DNA from 3 places in the Agrobacterium sp. genome. Region 2 is predicted to be linked to each of the others. Evidence: predicted binding sites of a transcription regulator. Region 2 holds the regulator's gene; each other region holds the start of a gene.
What was found. The regulator PhoB, encoded in region 2, activates phosphate uptake and scavenging genes when phosphate is short. The targets are predictions, from matches to a motif close to TGTCATNNANCTGTCAT.

Region 1 (4,688 bases), 740 kb from region 2:
GGCCTCCTCCCCGTTCAGGAGGCCAGATCACCAGCGTCCGGCAATCTACCTCAGATTTCCCGTTCGAGATTGACCGCCGTCGGAATATGGCCGCCGGCGGCCCCCTTGTCTTCCGTGACCGTGTTCAGCAGATGATCGGCAATCAGCTCCGCCTGGAATTTACCAAGCTCGTAGCAATAGGTGATTTCGCGCTTTTCGGCTGACCAGTAGACATCGGGGCGGCCGCAGGACCTGGCCGTCAGCTTGACGTCTCCCTTCAGGCCATAGCCGCCAAAGCTGCGGCTGATGAGATCGAGAATCTTCGATTCCTTGACCATGATGGCATAGGGCTCAAGTTCTGGATCACGCGGCGGCACATAGCTGACGGCAAATCTGGATGGCGTCTGGCTGCGGTGGGTGCTCAGAAAATTCTCCCAGGCCGACGCAACGCCGGGATAGGCGGCGGCGCATTTGTCGAACTCGGCATTGTTGAGCCCCATCATGGCAGCCAGATCGCCATAACCATCCTTGTCGCGACCGACCATCAGGCAGGCCATGTTGCGGTCGCGGCTCCTGTCGGGCACCAGCGCGGAAAAGACCGGAGCCTCGTGCTCCGGCAGGGTCTCCGTCTCACGTGCGAGATACCAGCTGTCGGTGGCGTTGACGAGCGCGGTGTCGAGCCATTCCTCATTGGCCTGAAGGATGAGCGTGCCGGCCAGCTGATCGGCCGGGGCCTGAACACTTGCCGTGTCCGCTGTCCCGAAATCCGAGATCAGCATGCGTGCGCCTTCGTGATAAAGCGAGAAGATCGCGTTGCCGATAACGAAATTGACCGCCTGCTGAAGCTGATCGTCGGACAGGCCGTCGAGACCGGAGGCGACCTGCGCCTCGGCCTGCATCGGAGCCGTCAACGATACGAAAGCCAGCGGAACGGCGGCCAGAAAACGACGGAACATAAAATCAGACCTTCCGGGAACGAGGAGCGTCACTGATTCCCGAAGCTAACGAGTCACGCAATGGGCTGGTTGCATCGCCTGTCAAGAATCGGGTGGATAGTGATCCGTTTCGGGACCATAGCTGCAAAGAAGCAACGCCGATCCCAACCCAGGAGGCCCCGACATGACCGATCTCGTTTTTACCGCAATGCCGGCTAAGGAAGCCGAGGCCTTCCGGGCGGGAGCCGCCGACGCCTATGGCAATCCGCCGGAAAAAGCCGTTTCTCCAGGCGGCATGCCCTGCCGCCACTGCCTTCGCCAGATCGGCGAAGGCGACGGGATGCTGATCCTCGCCTACCGGCCTTTCCCCTCGCTACAGCCTTATGCGGAAACGGGACCGGTTTTTCTGCATGCCGAGGCCTGTGAGCGCTATCCCCAGACACAGGCTGTCCCGCCGATGCTGGACAGCCCGGATTACATCGTGCGGGGTTATGGAGCCGATGACCGCATCGTCTACGGCACCGGCGCGGTGACGGCGACGGGCGAGATCGTGTCGCGCGCACTGCGCCTTCTGGAGCGCGCGGATGTCGCTTATGTCCATGTGCGATCCGCCCGTAATAATTGCTATCAGTGCCGTATCGACACAGCATAATCGGCAATTACCTGCAATTTTAAGAGAAGAACTAAACGGCTCTCAAGCTTTTTGCGCCATGATGCATGGTATCGGAAACAATTGATTTGAGCAGCAACATGACAAATAACCTCAATATGGCGACCCGGACTGCGCCCCGCAGCAAAACCAGAATTTTTGCGACCGTGCATTATTTCAGCCAGTCGACCAGGGGACGCGTGGTCGATCTTTCGGCGACGGGGATGGCGCTCGAACTGGACGGCCCTTTCGCCGCCGCCAAGGGCAGCCGGGTCAAGGTGCAGAGTGAAGATCTGGGCTTCATCGAAGGCGTCGTGCAGTGGCAGCACATGAACCGCCTCGGCCTGCAGCTCAAGCTTTCCACCAACACACTGGCGCAGCTCTCCTCCTATTTCCGCTTCTTCCATGAAGACGTGAAACCGACCCTCGCCCGCTAATCCGCTGGTCCAACGAAGAGGAATGCGCAGGGCGGACGATGCGTATTCTCCGGTACGGCGACACCCGTGCCGCGCTGCCGTGACAAAAAATTTATCAAACGGTTGAAAACAGGCCCATCCGTCACGGGCCTGTCATTTTGGTGATGGACTCCTCTGCGATTGCTTCTACCCTGTCGTTTTTCATGACAGAGCAAGCTTCATTCGAAGGAGTTCCCATGTCGTCGCTTCTCGCTCTCCACCCCATCACCCGACGTTCGCTTCTGGGCGGCATCGCGGCCTCCTCGGCGCTGGTGCTGCTGCACCCTTTTGCTGCGCGCGCAGCGACCAACCAGGCGCATCTGCGCATCATGGAAACGACTGACATCCATGTTCATGTCTTTCCCTATGATTATTACGCCGACAAGCCGAACGACACGATGGGGCTCGCCCGCACCGCCTCGATCATCGACACCATCCGCGCCGAAGCTGGTAACTCGATGCTGGTGGACAATGGCGACTTCCTGCAGGGCAATCCGCTCGGCGACTATATCGCCTATGAGCGCGGTATGAAGGCCGGCGACAAGCACCCCGTGATCAATGCCATGAATGTGCTGGGCTATGATTGCGGCACGCTCGGCAACCACGAATTCAATTACGGCCTCGACTATATGTCGAACACGCTGGCCGGCGCGGGTTTCCCTTACGTCTGCGCCAACCTCACCAAGGGCCAGCTTGCTTCCGATCCGAAAAACGACGAGCTGTTCTTCAAGCCCTATGTCGTTCTGGAAAAACAGATCCGCGACGGCGGCGGCGTGACGAGCCCGGTCAAGGTCGGCATCATCGGCTTCGTGCCGCCGCAGATCATGATGTGGGATTCCAAGAACCTCGAGGGCAAGGCGCAGACGCGTGACATCGTCGAGGCTGCGAAAGCCTGGGTGCCTGTCATGAAGGAAGAAGGCGCTGATATCATCATCGCCCTTTCCCATTCCGGCATCGACGGCAAGGGCCAGACGGAGCGCATGGAAAACGCCTCGCTTTATCTGGCTGCCGTCGAAGGCGTCGACGCCATCTTCACCGGCCACCAGCATCTCGTTTTCCCCGGTCCGAAGACCTGGGACGGCATTGAGGGTGCGGATGCGGTCAAGGGCACGCTGATGGGCAAGCCGGCGGTGATGGCCGGTTTCTGGGGCTCGCATATGGGCCTCATCGACCTGCTGCTTGAAAAGGACGGCAAAAGCTGGAAGATCGTAGACTTCACCTCCGAAGCCCGGCCGATCTATCACCGTGACGAAAACCGCAAGGTCGTCGCCGATTTCACGGATAAAGCGGAAGTCCTCGCCGCCGCCAAAGCCGATCATGAGGCGGCACTTGCCTATGTGCGCCGTCCGGTCGGTAAAACCTCCGCGCCGCTCTATTCCTATTTCGCACTGGTAGCGGACGATCCATCCGTGCAGATCGTTTCCAATGCCCAGACCTGGTATATCAAGGACATGCTGAAGGAAGGACAATACAAGGATCTGCCCGTGCTTTCGGCAGCAGCACCCTTCAAGTCGGGCGGCCGCGGCGGCGCGGATTATTACACCGATGTCCCCGCCGGTGACATCGCCATCAAGAACGTCGCCGATCTCTATCTCTACCCCAACACGGTGCAGGCGGTGCTGATCAACGGCGCGCAGGTGAAGAACTGGCTGGAAATGTCGGCCGGCATGTTCAACACGGTTGAGGCCGGCGCAAAGGATGCGCCGCTGCTGAACGCGGATTTCCCGTCCTATAATTTCGATGTCATCGACGGTGTGACCTATCAGATCGACATTTCCAAACCGGCGAAATTCGACAAGGACGGCAAGGCCGTCAACCCTGATAGCAACCGCATCGTCAACCTGCAATTTGAAGGCAAGCCGATCGATCCCGAGCAGAAATTCGTGGTCGCCACCAATAATTACCGGGCAAGCGGCGGCGGCAAATTCCCCGATATCGCCGGCGACAAGGTGATCTTCGTGGCGCCCGATACCAACCGCGACGTGATCGTGCGCTATATCATCGATCAGGGCACCATCAACCCGTCTGCGGATGCCAACTGGTCCTTCGCGCCTGTCGCCAATACCACGGCGATCTTCGAGACCGGCCCCAAGGGCCGTCACTATGCGGCTGAGATCAAGGGCGCGAAAATCGAGGATGCCGGTGACGGCGCGGAAGGTTTCGCGAAGTTCCGTCTGGTTCTCTAAAAGCTTCGCCCTCCCGGCTGAAACCGGCCGGGAGGGCGAGACTGTCACTCAGCGGCGACAGCAATGGTCCTCTGCTTGCTGGCCGCAAGCATCCCGTTGAAATCCTTGTGGTTCGGGCAGGCAGACAGGCGCTGCTGAAATGCTTCGGCAAGCCACTGGCCTGCGGGGCCTGCCGGTGAATCCACCCGCCGCAGCGCAAAGAGCGGATATTCGCCCTGCTCATAGGCCTCCAGCTCAAGCGCTTTCAGGCTGCCATTGGTCAGATCATTGCGCACGATCGATGCGGGCAGACCGCCCCAGCCAAGACCACCCTTGATGAGCTGGTATTTCGTGGCGATGTCGCTGACCCGCCATGTCTTGTAAGAGAGAACATTGAAATCGCGGCCCTTGGTGAGGCCCGATGCATCGGTGACAACAAGCTGGACCTCCTCGCGCACGTCGGCGAGAACCAGAGGCCGCTCGATCTGCGCCAGCGGGTGATCCG
Region 2 (4,688 bases):
GGGCGCGACACCCGTCTGCTCATAGGCAAACAGCTTGCCCGTGCGGCCGACGCCGGTCTGGACCTCATCGAAAATCAGCAGCATGCCATGCTCATCGCAGAGCGACCGCAGCAGCTGCAGGAATTCCTTGCTGGGCGCACGGATGCCGCCCTCGCCCTGAATGGGCTCGATCAGAAGTGCAGCCGTCTCGGCCGTGATGGCGGCTTTCAGCGCATCAACGTCACCGAAGGGCACCTGGTCGAAACCTTCGACCTTGGGACCGAAACCTTCGAGATATTTCTGCTGGCCGCCGGCGGCGATCGTCGCCAGCGTACGCCCATGAAAGGCGCCTTCGAAGGTGATGATCCGGAACTTTTCCGGATGCCCCTTGGAATAATGATAACGGCGCGCGGTCTTGATCGCGCATTCCAGCGCTTCCGCACCGGAATTGGTGAAGAAGACCTTGTCTGCGAAGGTCGCTTCCGTCAGGCGCTTGGCGAGCTTTTCCTGGCCCGGCACTTCATAAAGGTTCGAGACGTGCCAGACCTTCTCGGCCTGGGTCTTGATCGCTTCCACGAGGTGCGGATGGGCGTGGCCCAGCGAATTGACCGCTACGCCGGCCGCAAAATCCAGATATCGTTCGCCGCTCTCCGTGAACAGCCAGACGCCCTCGCCTCGCTCGAAGCGCAGGGGGGCTCTTGCAAACGTATCGAACAATGGCGCGGCGGCTTCGGCCATGGCTGTATCACTCCTTGCGCGGATGCGCTGTCAGACGGTTGTCAATAGGCTCTGAGGGTTATCCCTCGCCTGAAAATCAAAAATGCCGCCTCGCGGCGGCAGGGGCACTATTGTCACTTCGCCTGCCGATGTCAACAAAAGTCCGTATTTCCCGGGCTTCTCAAGCCCTAGTAGGTGGCGGCCTGCGAGGCCCAAGGTGTTGCCTTTCAGACTCAACTCGCCAGCAAGTTGGGGAAAACCGGAAAATCGATTCGAGATGATTCCCGTGACTCTTGCCACGGAGTCTGCGTGGCACTAGGTTAATCGCTAATTACTAGACTGCATTGCGGCGGAACTAGTCACCAAAAATCCGGCAGAAACCACGCTCGCGGCACGCCCGCGAGACGGAGAAGGATTCTGCCGACATTATACGCGACGAGCGGAGAAGCGGCATGAACTGGACAGACGAACGAGTCGAGAAACTCAAGAAATTATGGTCCGAGGGCCTTAGCGCCAGCCAGATTGCAGCGCAGCTCGGCGGCGTCAGCCGTAATGCCGTGATCGGCAAGGTCCATCGCCTCAATCTGCCGGGACGCGTCAAGGCTGGCGGCCCGGTCACTTCGGCGCGCTCTGCGCCCAAGCGCACCGCTGCACCTGCCCCACGCGCGACGACCTTTGCAGGCCGCGTCAATGCGGCGCCGGCGCGGATCCTCACCCGTTCCAACGCGGCAACCGCGCTGAATGAGGAGATCGACATCGAGACCGCACAGGTTCTTGATTACGTTCCTTCCAAAAACGTGGTCTCGCCGATTTCCCGTCGCCTGACGCTGACGGAACTGACGGAGCGCACCTGCAAGTGGCCGGTCGGCGATCCGCTGAAGGATGATTTCCATTTCTGCGGTTGTGAAGCGCTGGAATCTTCGCCCTATTGCAAGTTCCATGCGAAACTCGCCTATCAGCCGGTAAGCGAGCGCCGCAAGGCTTGAGTGTTGCGGCACGCATTCGACACTCAAAAACTACGGGCCTTCGGGCCCGTTTTTTTATGACAAAGTTCAGGCGGTTCCGGGGTCAACTCACCAGCGAAGCGCCGAACCCTATCCCCCATCGCTGTCGAACCCGACCCACAATCCCGATTGAGCGGGCGGGATTTCAGCCAATTGTCCGTCATCCCATCAAGAAGGATGAAGCCGTCGTGTTTGGGGACGTCCAAAAACCGAAAGGCCCGACACCATTCCGGTTTCGGGCCTTTCGGTTTTTGGCGGGATGTTGCCCCGAGTGTAACTCGTCGGTCGAGTCTTGCTCAGGCTTCCATCGAATATCCGGCGCCGCGCACGGTACGGATGACATCCTGCATATGCGAAAAATTGAGCGCTTTGCGCAGGCGTCCGACATGCACGTCGACGGTGCGCTCATCCACATAGATATCGTGACCCCACACGCCATCCAGCAATTGCGAGCGGGAGAAAACCCGGCCTGGAGAGGTCATCAGGAATTCCAGCAGGCGGAACTCCGTCGGGCCGAGGCGCACTTCGCGGCTCTTGCGGTGAACGCGATGGGTCTCGCGATCCAGCTCGATATCACCGCATTTCAGCACCGAGGAGAGAACCTCGGGACGGGCCCGGCGCAGCATGGCCTTGACCCGGGCCATGAGTTCTGGCGTCGAAAACGGCTTGACGACATAGTCGTCGGCGCCGGTGGCAAGGCCGCGAACCCGTTCGCTTTCTTCGCCGCGCGCCGTCAGCATGATGATGGGCAGGCGTTCTGTTTCCGGCCGCATTCTGAGCCGACGGCACAGTTCTATACCGGAAACGCCGGGAAGCATCCAATCCAGGATAAGAAGGTCCGGAATACGTTCCTGCAGCCTGATTTCTGCTTCGTCTCCACGGGGTATCGTGTCGACGTCATATCCCTCAGCCTCGAGATTGTAACGAAGGAGGACGCTCAGCGCTTCCTCGTCTTCCACAACTGCAATCTTGGGCACCATATGCTAACTCCGCAAGCCGCTGCTCGTCTGTTACTCGGTCACCGAACCGAGCGTGTTGGAACTGTCGTCCTTCGGACGCTCACCTTCCGGCTGGCTGCCGGTGGTCATGTAATAGATCGTCTCGGCGATATTGGTGGCGTGGTCGCCGATACGCTCGATGTTCTTGGCGCAGAACAGAAGATGCGTGCAGGTGGTGATGTTGCGCGGATCTTCCATCATGTAGGTCAGAAGCTCACGGAAGAGCGACGTATACATGGCGTCGATTTCCTCATCGCGCTCGCGGATGGCATTGGCCTTCTCGGCGGAACGCGTGGAATAGACGTCGAGGACTTCCTTGAGCTGCACCAGCGCAAGCTCCGACAGGTGCTCTATGCCGCGGGCGAGCTTGCGCGGTACACCGGTTCCGGCAACCGCGATCACACGCTTGGCAGTGTTCTTGCCAAGGTCGCCAACGCGTTCAAGGTCGCCGGCAATACGCAGCGTGCCGATGATCTCGCGAAGGTCGGCCGCCATCGGCTGGCGTCTGGCGATGGTGACGATGGCCTTGTCGCCGATCTCGCGCTCGGAATGATCGAGGATCGCGTCATCGGAAATGACCTTCTGAGCGAGCGCGGCGTCGGAATTGACGAGCGCACGCACGGCATCGGCGCACATCTGTTCCGCGAGACCGCCCATTTCGGCGATGCGGCGCGTCAGGAATTTCAGTTCGTCGTCATAGGCCGACAGGATATGCGAATGGGTCGTTGTCTGTGTCATGGTCTAGTCCTCCGGCTTGGCCTGCATGCGCGTACCCGGAAGCGGGCACGGCAGAGGCACCAGTCTTGTTCGGTTTCGATAAAGCGCCGGCCGGGATCAGCCGAAGCGGCCCATGATGTAGTCCTGCGTGCGCTGGTCGTCCGGATTGGTGAACATCTTGTCGGTTTCGTTTTCTTCGACAAGATGACCAAGGTGGAACATGGCAGTGCGCTGGGAAACACGCGCCGCCTGCTGCATGGAGTGCGTGACGATGACGATCGTGTAATTGGTACGCAGCTCGTGGATCAATTCCTCGACCTTTGCGGTCGCGATCGGGTCCAGCGCCGAGCAGGGCTCGTCCATCAGGATCACTTCCGGGCTGACGGCAACCGCGCGCGCGATGCACAGGCGCTGCTGCTGACCGCCGGAAAGGCCGGTGCCGGACTCCAGCAGGCGATCCTTCACTTCGTTCCAGAGACCCGCCTTCTGCAGGCTGTGCTCGACGATCTGGTCCATATCCGCCTTGTTGCGGGCAAGGCCGTGGATACGCGGGCCATAGGCGATGTTCTCGTAGATCGACTTCGGGAAGGGGTTCGGCTTCTGGAACACCATGCCGACGCGGGCGCGCAATTCCACGACGTCGATCGCCTGATCGTAGATATCGTCGGTATCGAGCGTGATCTTGCCGGTGACCCGGCAACCGTCGATCGTGTCGTTCATACGGTTCAGGGTGCGCAGGAAGGTGGATTTACCGCAGCCGGACGGGCCGATAAGCGCGGTCACCGTATTTTCCCGAACGTTGAGGTTCACGTCGTAAAGCGCGCGCTTTTCGCCGTAATAAACCGAAACGTCCTTGCCGATCATCTTGTATGAGACTTCATTCATTTTCTTGTCCAGCGCCTTTTCAACTGCTGCTTCCGACAACATGTTCATTGCTCAATCTCCCTCTACCAGCGCCGCTCGAAGCGGCGACGCAACAGGATTGCGCCAACATTCATGACGATGAGGAACAAAAGCAGGATGATGATAGCGCCGGATGTCCTTTCGACAAAGGCGCGCTCGGCTTCGTTCGCCCACATGTAAATCTGCACCGGCAGGGCCGTGGACGGATCCATAGGCGTTGTCGGGTAATTCGCAACGAATGCCACCATGCCGATCAGGAGCAGCGGCGCCGTTTCGCCCAGCGCGTGGGCGAGACCGATGATGGTGCCGGTCAGAATGCCGGGCATGGCGAGCGGCAGCACATGGTGGAAGATCGTCTGCATCTTGGAAG
Region 3 (4,688 bases), on a different contig from region 2:
GCCGAAAGCATTCTCGGACAGGCGGCAAAACCGCTTGTCACCGCCTATACGATTTCACTCGCCGACCCCGAGACCATGGCCGCGAAAACGGCGGAAAACGCAGGCCGCCCGCTGCTGAAGATCAAGACCGGAACCGCCGATGACGAGGCACGCCTGCGCGCCGTGCGCGCCGCAGCACCGGAGGCGCGCATCATCATCGACGCCAATGAGGGTTGGAACGATTATAATATCGAATATTATCTGAGACTTGCGGCGGAACTGAAGATATCGCTGATCGAGCAGCCGCTGCCCGCCGGCAAGGACGCCATTCTCTCCCGTATCGACCATCCGGTGCTGATCTGCGCCGATGAAAGCGTGCATTCCACCAAGGACCTCGCCGACCTGCGCGACCGCTACGACGCGATCAACATCAAGCTCGACAAGACCGGCGGGTTGACGGAAGCGCTTGTCATGAAGGCGGAAGCGGAACGGCTCGGTTTCACCATCATGGTCGGCTGCATGCTCGGCACCTCGCTCGGCATGGCCCCCGCCATACTCGCCGCCCAGGGAGCAGCCTTTTCCGATCTCGACGGGCCGCTGCTGCTGGCCGAGGATCGCGAGCCGGGGCTGGTTTATGAGGGTTCACTGGTTTATCCGGCGCGGCCGGAATTGTGGGGGTAAGCCCTAGATATTGAAGGCAGAGAAACAAGATAAAGGCACGACCTCACCGCTTGTTTGTTCTCCCCGCCGGGGAGAAGACGGCCCGAAGGATCAGATGGGTGGCAAGCTCTCCTGATATCTCTACCCTCGCCCCCTCATCCCGTTGCCGCGACCTTCTTCCCCTAGGGGAGAAGAAACAAGCGGCACGCGCTCTCCTCACATGAAAGAGCTGGGGCATGTCTCGACAGGGTCACTGATTTATCCGGCCTACCAGGAATTTGGGGCGCCGCCCTCGCGCGGGCTAAGAATGACGCGATGCGCGCCGTAATTCCATCCGCGCTCGCTTTCACGAAAGCAACCGGCGAATCTAAACCTCCGTCGTCATCCTCGGGTCAAGCCCGAGGATGAAGAAAACAAGCTATTCGGAGTATGTAGGCAACATCGGCGAGATCACGCCATCGCCTTAGCCCGCATCACCCAGCCAGCGCATCCCCAACGAAACGCGCCGTCGCGGCAAAGGTTGGCATGTCCCAATCAGGCCGCGTGTTTCCCGATCAGCCCCGGAATATCCACCGGCTCCATCTCATCCGATGCCTGTTCGACGATAACGTCGCTTGTCTGCATCCAGGTGATCAACTCGAAGCTGCCATCGGCATTTTCGGCAATCGCCGTGCAGCTTTCCACCCAGTCGCCGGTGTTGATGTAACGAATGCCGTCCATGTCTTCCATGACAGCATGGTGAATGTGTCCACAGATGACGCCGTCGACATTGTTGCGGCGCGCCTCGTCAGCCACCACGCGCTGGAATTCGCCGATGAAGTTGACGGCGTGCTTGACCTGCAGCTTGGCCCAGGCCGAGAACGACCAGTAAGGCAGGCCGATGCGGCGGCGCACGGCGGCGATGACGATGTTGAGCGCGATCGCAGCGTCATAGGCCCAGTCGCCGAGATAGGCGAGCAGGCGGGCGTTGCGCACCACCACGTCGAACTCGTCGCCATGGATGATGAGATATTTCTTGCCGTCGGCCGCCTCGTGGATCATGCGCTCGGCCACTTCGATGCCGCCGAAATGCATGCCCGGAAATTCCCGCAGGAATTCATCGTGATTGCCGGGAATATAGACGATGCGGGTTCCCTTGCGGGCCTTGCGCAGAAGCTTCTGCACCACGTCGTTGCAGCCCTGCGGCCAGTACCAGCTGCGGCGCAGGCGCCAGCCGTCGACGATGTCGCCGACGAGGATGATCGTCTCGGCCTCGTGATATTTCAGGAAGTCGAGCAGATAGTCCGTCTTGGCCGCCTTGGAGCCGAGATGAACATCCGAAATGAAAAGCGTTCTGAACTGTCTGGTTTCGATTTGACCGGCCACGGATTTCATCCCCCTGTTCGGTTGCGTCCCTGCGGCTTTCTTACCTCTCAGAACCAGACTCGTGTTGCAGCAACATGACAAACGCCGGTTTTTATAGGGAATATGACGAAGACCTTCACGAAAACGCGAATAAGCCATGGCCGCATTTGCATAAGGGGGCGGTAAATAACGGCTGTACCATGGGAAAGTTTGTTGTATTCAGGGGGCCGGAATTGAACCAGACATGACGGTGGAAGAATGACCTCTCACGATAAGAACAACACGCCCGCCAACACGGCAAAGGCCGACATCGAGGAACAGGCGCTCTTTTTCCACCGCTACCCGCGCCCCGGCAAGCTGGAAATCCAGGCCACCAAGCCGCTCGGCAACCAGCGCGATCTGGCGCTTGCCTATTCACCCGGCGTCGCCGCCCCCTGCCTCGCCATCCATGAAAATCCGGAAATGGCAGCGGAATATACCGCCCGCGCCAACCTCGTCGCGGTCATTTCCAACGGCACGGCGGTTCTCGGACTTGGCAATATCGGCCCGCTCGCCTCCAAGCCCGTGATGGAAGGCAAGGCCGTTCTCTTCAAGAAATTCGCCGGTATCGACGTCTTCGACATCGAAATCGATGCGCCCGGCATCAACGACATGGTTTCCACCATCGCAGCGCTGGAGCCCACCTTCGGCGGCATCAACCTTGAAGACATCAAGGCGCCGGAATGTTTCGAGGTGGAACGCCAGCTGCGCGAAAAAATGAATATCCCGGTTTTCCATGATGACCAGCATGGCACCGCGATCATCGTCGCCGCCGCTGTCACCAACGCTCTGGAACTGGCCGGAAAGTCGCTCTCAAGCGTCAAGATCGTCGCGTCAGGCGCGGGTGCTGCGGCGCTTGCCTGCCTCAACCTGCTGGTCGCCATGGGCGCGAAGAAGGAAAACATCTGGGTCCACGACATCGAAGGCCTCGTTTACGATGGCCGCAACGAGCTGATGGACGAGTGGAAGGAAGTTTACGCCCAGAAGACCGACAAGCGTGTGCTGGCCGAAACCATCGACGGCGCCGACGTCTTCCTCGGCCTTTCGGCCGCCGGTGTTCTGAAGCCGGAACTGCTGGAGCGCATGGCGGAAAACCCGCTGATCCTGGCGCTTGCCAACCCCAATCCGGAAATCATGCCGGAAGCGGCGCGTGCGGCCCGCCCGGATGCGATGATCTGCACCGGCCGTTCGGACTTCCCGAACCAGGTCAACAACGTATTGTGCTTCCCCTATATCTTCCGCGGCGCGCTGGATTGCGGCGCAACCACGATCAACGAGGAAATGAAGATGGCCGCCGTGCAGGCCATCGCCGAGCTTGCGCGTGAGGAAGTCTCGGAAGTCGCGGCAAAAGCCTATAGCGGTGAAACACCGGTCTTCGGCCCGAACTATCTCATTCCCTCGCCTTTCGATCCGCGCCTCATCCTGCGCATCGCACCGGCTGTCGCCCGTGCAGCGGCCGCGAGCGGCGTCGCCGCCCGGCCGATCACCGATTTCGAAGCCTATTTCGACCAGCTGAACCGTTTCGTCTGGCGCTCCGGCTTCATCATGAAGCCGGTCTTCAATGCCGCGAAAGCCGCCGAAAAGAAGCGCATCATCTTTGCCGAAGGCGAAGACGAGCGCGTGCTGCGCGCCGCCCAGGTGCTCTTGGAAGAAGGCACCGGCATCCCGATCCTCATCGGCCGCCCGCAGATCATCGAGACGCGCCTGAAGCGCTTCGGCCTGCGCATCCGTCCGCATACGGATTTTGCCGTGGTCAACCCGGAAGACGATCCGCGTTACCGCGATTATGTCGATGATTATTTCGCCCTTGTCGGCCGCGCCGGCATCAACCCGGAAGCGGCGCGTACCATCGTGCGTACCAACACGACCGTCATCGGCGCGCTTTCGGTGAAGCGTGGCGAGGCGGATGCGCTGATCTGCGGTCTCGAAGGCCGTTATGACCGGCACCTGCGCGACGTGAACCAGATCATCGGCAAGCAGGAAGGCGTGCGTTCCTTTGCGGGTCTCAGCCTGCTCATCACCCAGCAGGGTGCGCTGTTCCTCACCGACACCTTCGTCAACAACGACCCGACGTCAGAGGAAGTGGCTGAGATGGCCATTCTCGCGGCCAAGGAAATCCGCCGTTTCGGCATCACGCCGAAGATCGCACTCGCCAGCCATTCCAATTTCGGCTCGCGCGATTCCGAAAGCGCCCGCAAGATGCGCCGCGCCCTGAAGATCGTGCAGGCGGCAGCACCGGAACTGGAAGTGGACGGCGAAATGCAGGGCGGCTCCGCACTTTCGGAAGCGCTGCGCAAGCGCGCGATGCCGAACAGCGTGCTGACGGGCGAGGCGAACCTTCTGGTCTTCCCGAACCTCGATGCCGCCAACATCACGCTCGGCGTCACCCGCACGCTGACGGAAGGCCTGCATGTCGGCCCGATCCTGCTCGGCAGCGCCCTGCCCGCCCATATCCTGTCGCCCAGCGTCACCTCGCGCGGCGTCGTCAACATGGCGGCGTTTGCCGTGGTGCAGGCCTCGCATCCTTCGGTGTGATAGAGGCCGCATTAACGCAATTTTGAACAAGCTGTTGCCGCATTGCGGCAACAGCTTATGTTATCTTCCTGAAACACGGATTTCGTGAAGTATAACGCCCCTGCCACCGGTCGGGGACATCGAACGGATCG

Region 1: a site for PhoB is predicted at 2,120-2,136, ahead of AC5I5B_RS17175 (bifunctional 2',3'-cyclic-nucleotide 2'-phosphodiesterase/3'-nucleotidase). Genes of this name have one in related genera too.
Region 3: a site for PhoB is predicted at 2,068-2,084, ahead of AC5I5B_RS08240 (UDP-2,3-diacylglucosamine diphosphatase). Genes of this name have one in related genera too.

The regions. Positions count from the first base shown of each region.
Region 1 is NZ_JCABZP010000014.1:1,108,293-1,112,980, reverse strand. Features, by position in the region: gene AC5I5B_RS17190 (DUF4344 domain-containing metallopeptidase) at 51-935, opposite strand; gene AC5I5B_RS17185 (DUF1203 domain-containing protein) at 1,099-1,566, shown strand; gene AC5I5B_RS17180 (PilZ domain-containing protein) at 1,665-2,000, shown strand; gene AC5I5B_RS17175 (bifunctional 2',3'-cyclic-nucleotide 2'-phosphodiesterase/3'-nucleotidase) at 2,216-4,204, shown strand; gene AC5I5B_RS17170 (LysR family transcriptional regulator) at 4,249-4,688, opposite strand, start outside.
Region 2 is NZ_JCABZP010000014.1:367,575-372,262, reverse strand. Features, by position in the region: gene AC5I5B_RS13530 (aspartate aminotransferase family protein) at 1-717, opposite strand, end outside; gene AC5I5B_RS13525 (GcrA family cell cycle regulator) at 1,149-1,682, shown strand; gene phoB (phosphate regulon transcriptional regulator PhoB) at 1,997-2,680, opposite strand; gene phoU (phosphate signaling complex protein PhoU) at 2,711-3,436, opposite strand; gene pstB (phosphate ABC transporter ATP-binding protein PstB) at 3,533-4,348, opposite strand; gene pstA (phosphate ABC transporter permease PstA) at 4,363-4,688, opposite strand, start outside.
Region 3 is NZ_JCABZP010000010.1:335,855-340,542, forward strand. Features, by position in the region: gene dgcA (N-acetyl-D-Glu racemase DgcA) at 1-660, shown strand, start outside; gene AC5I5B_RS08240 (UDP-2,3-diacylglucosamine diphosphatase) at 1,174-2,013, opposite strand; gene AC5I5B_RS08245 (NADP-dependent malic enzyme) at 2,242-4,557, shown strand.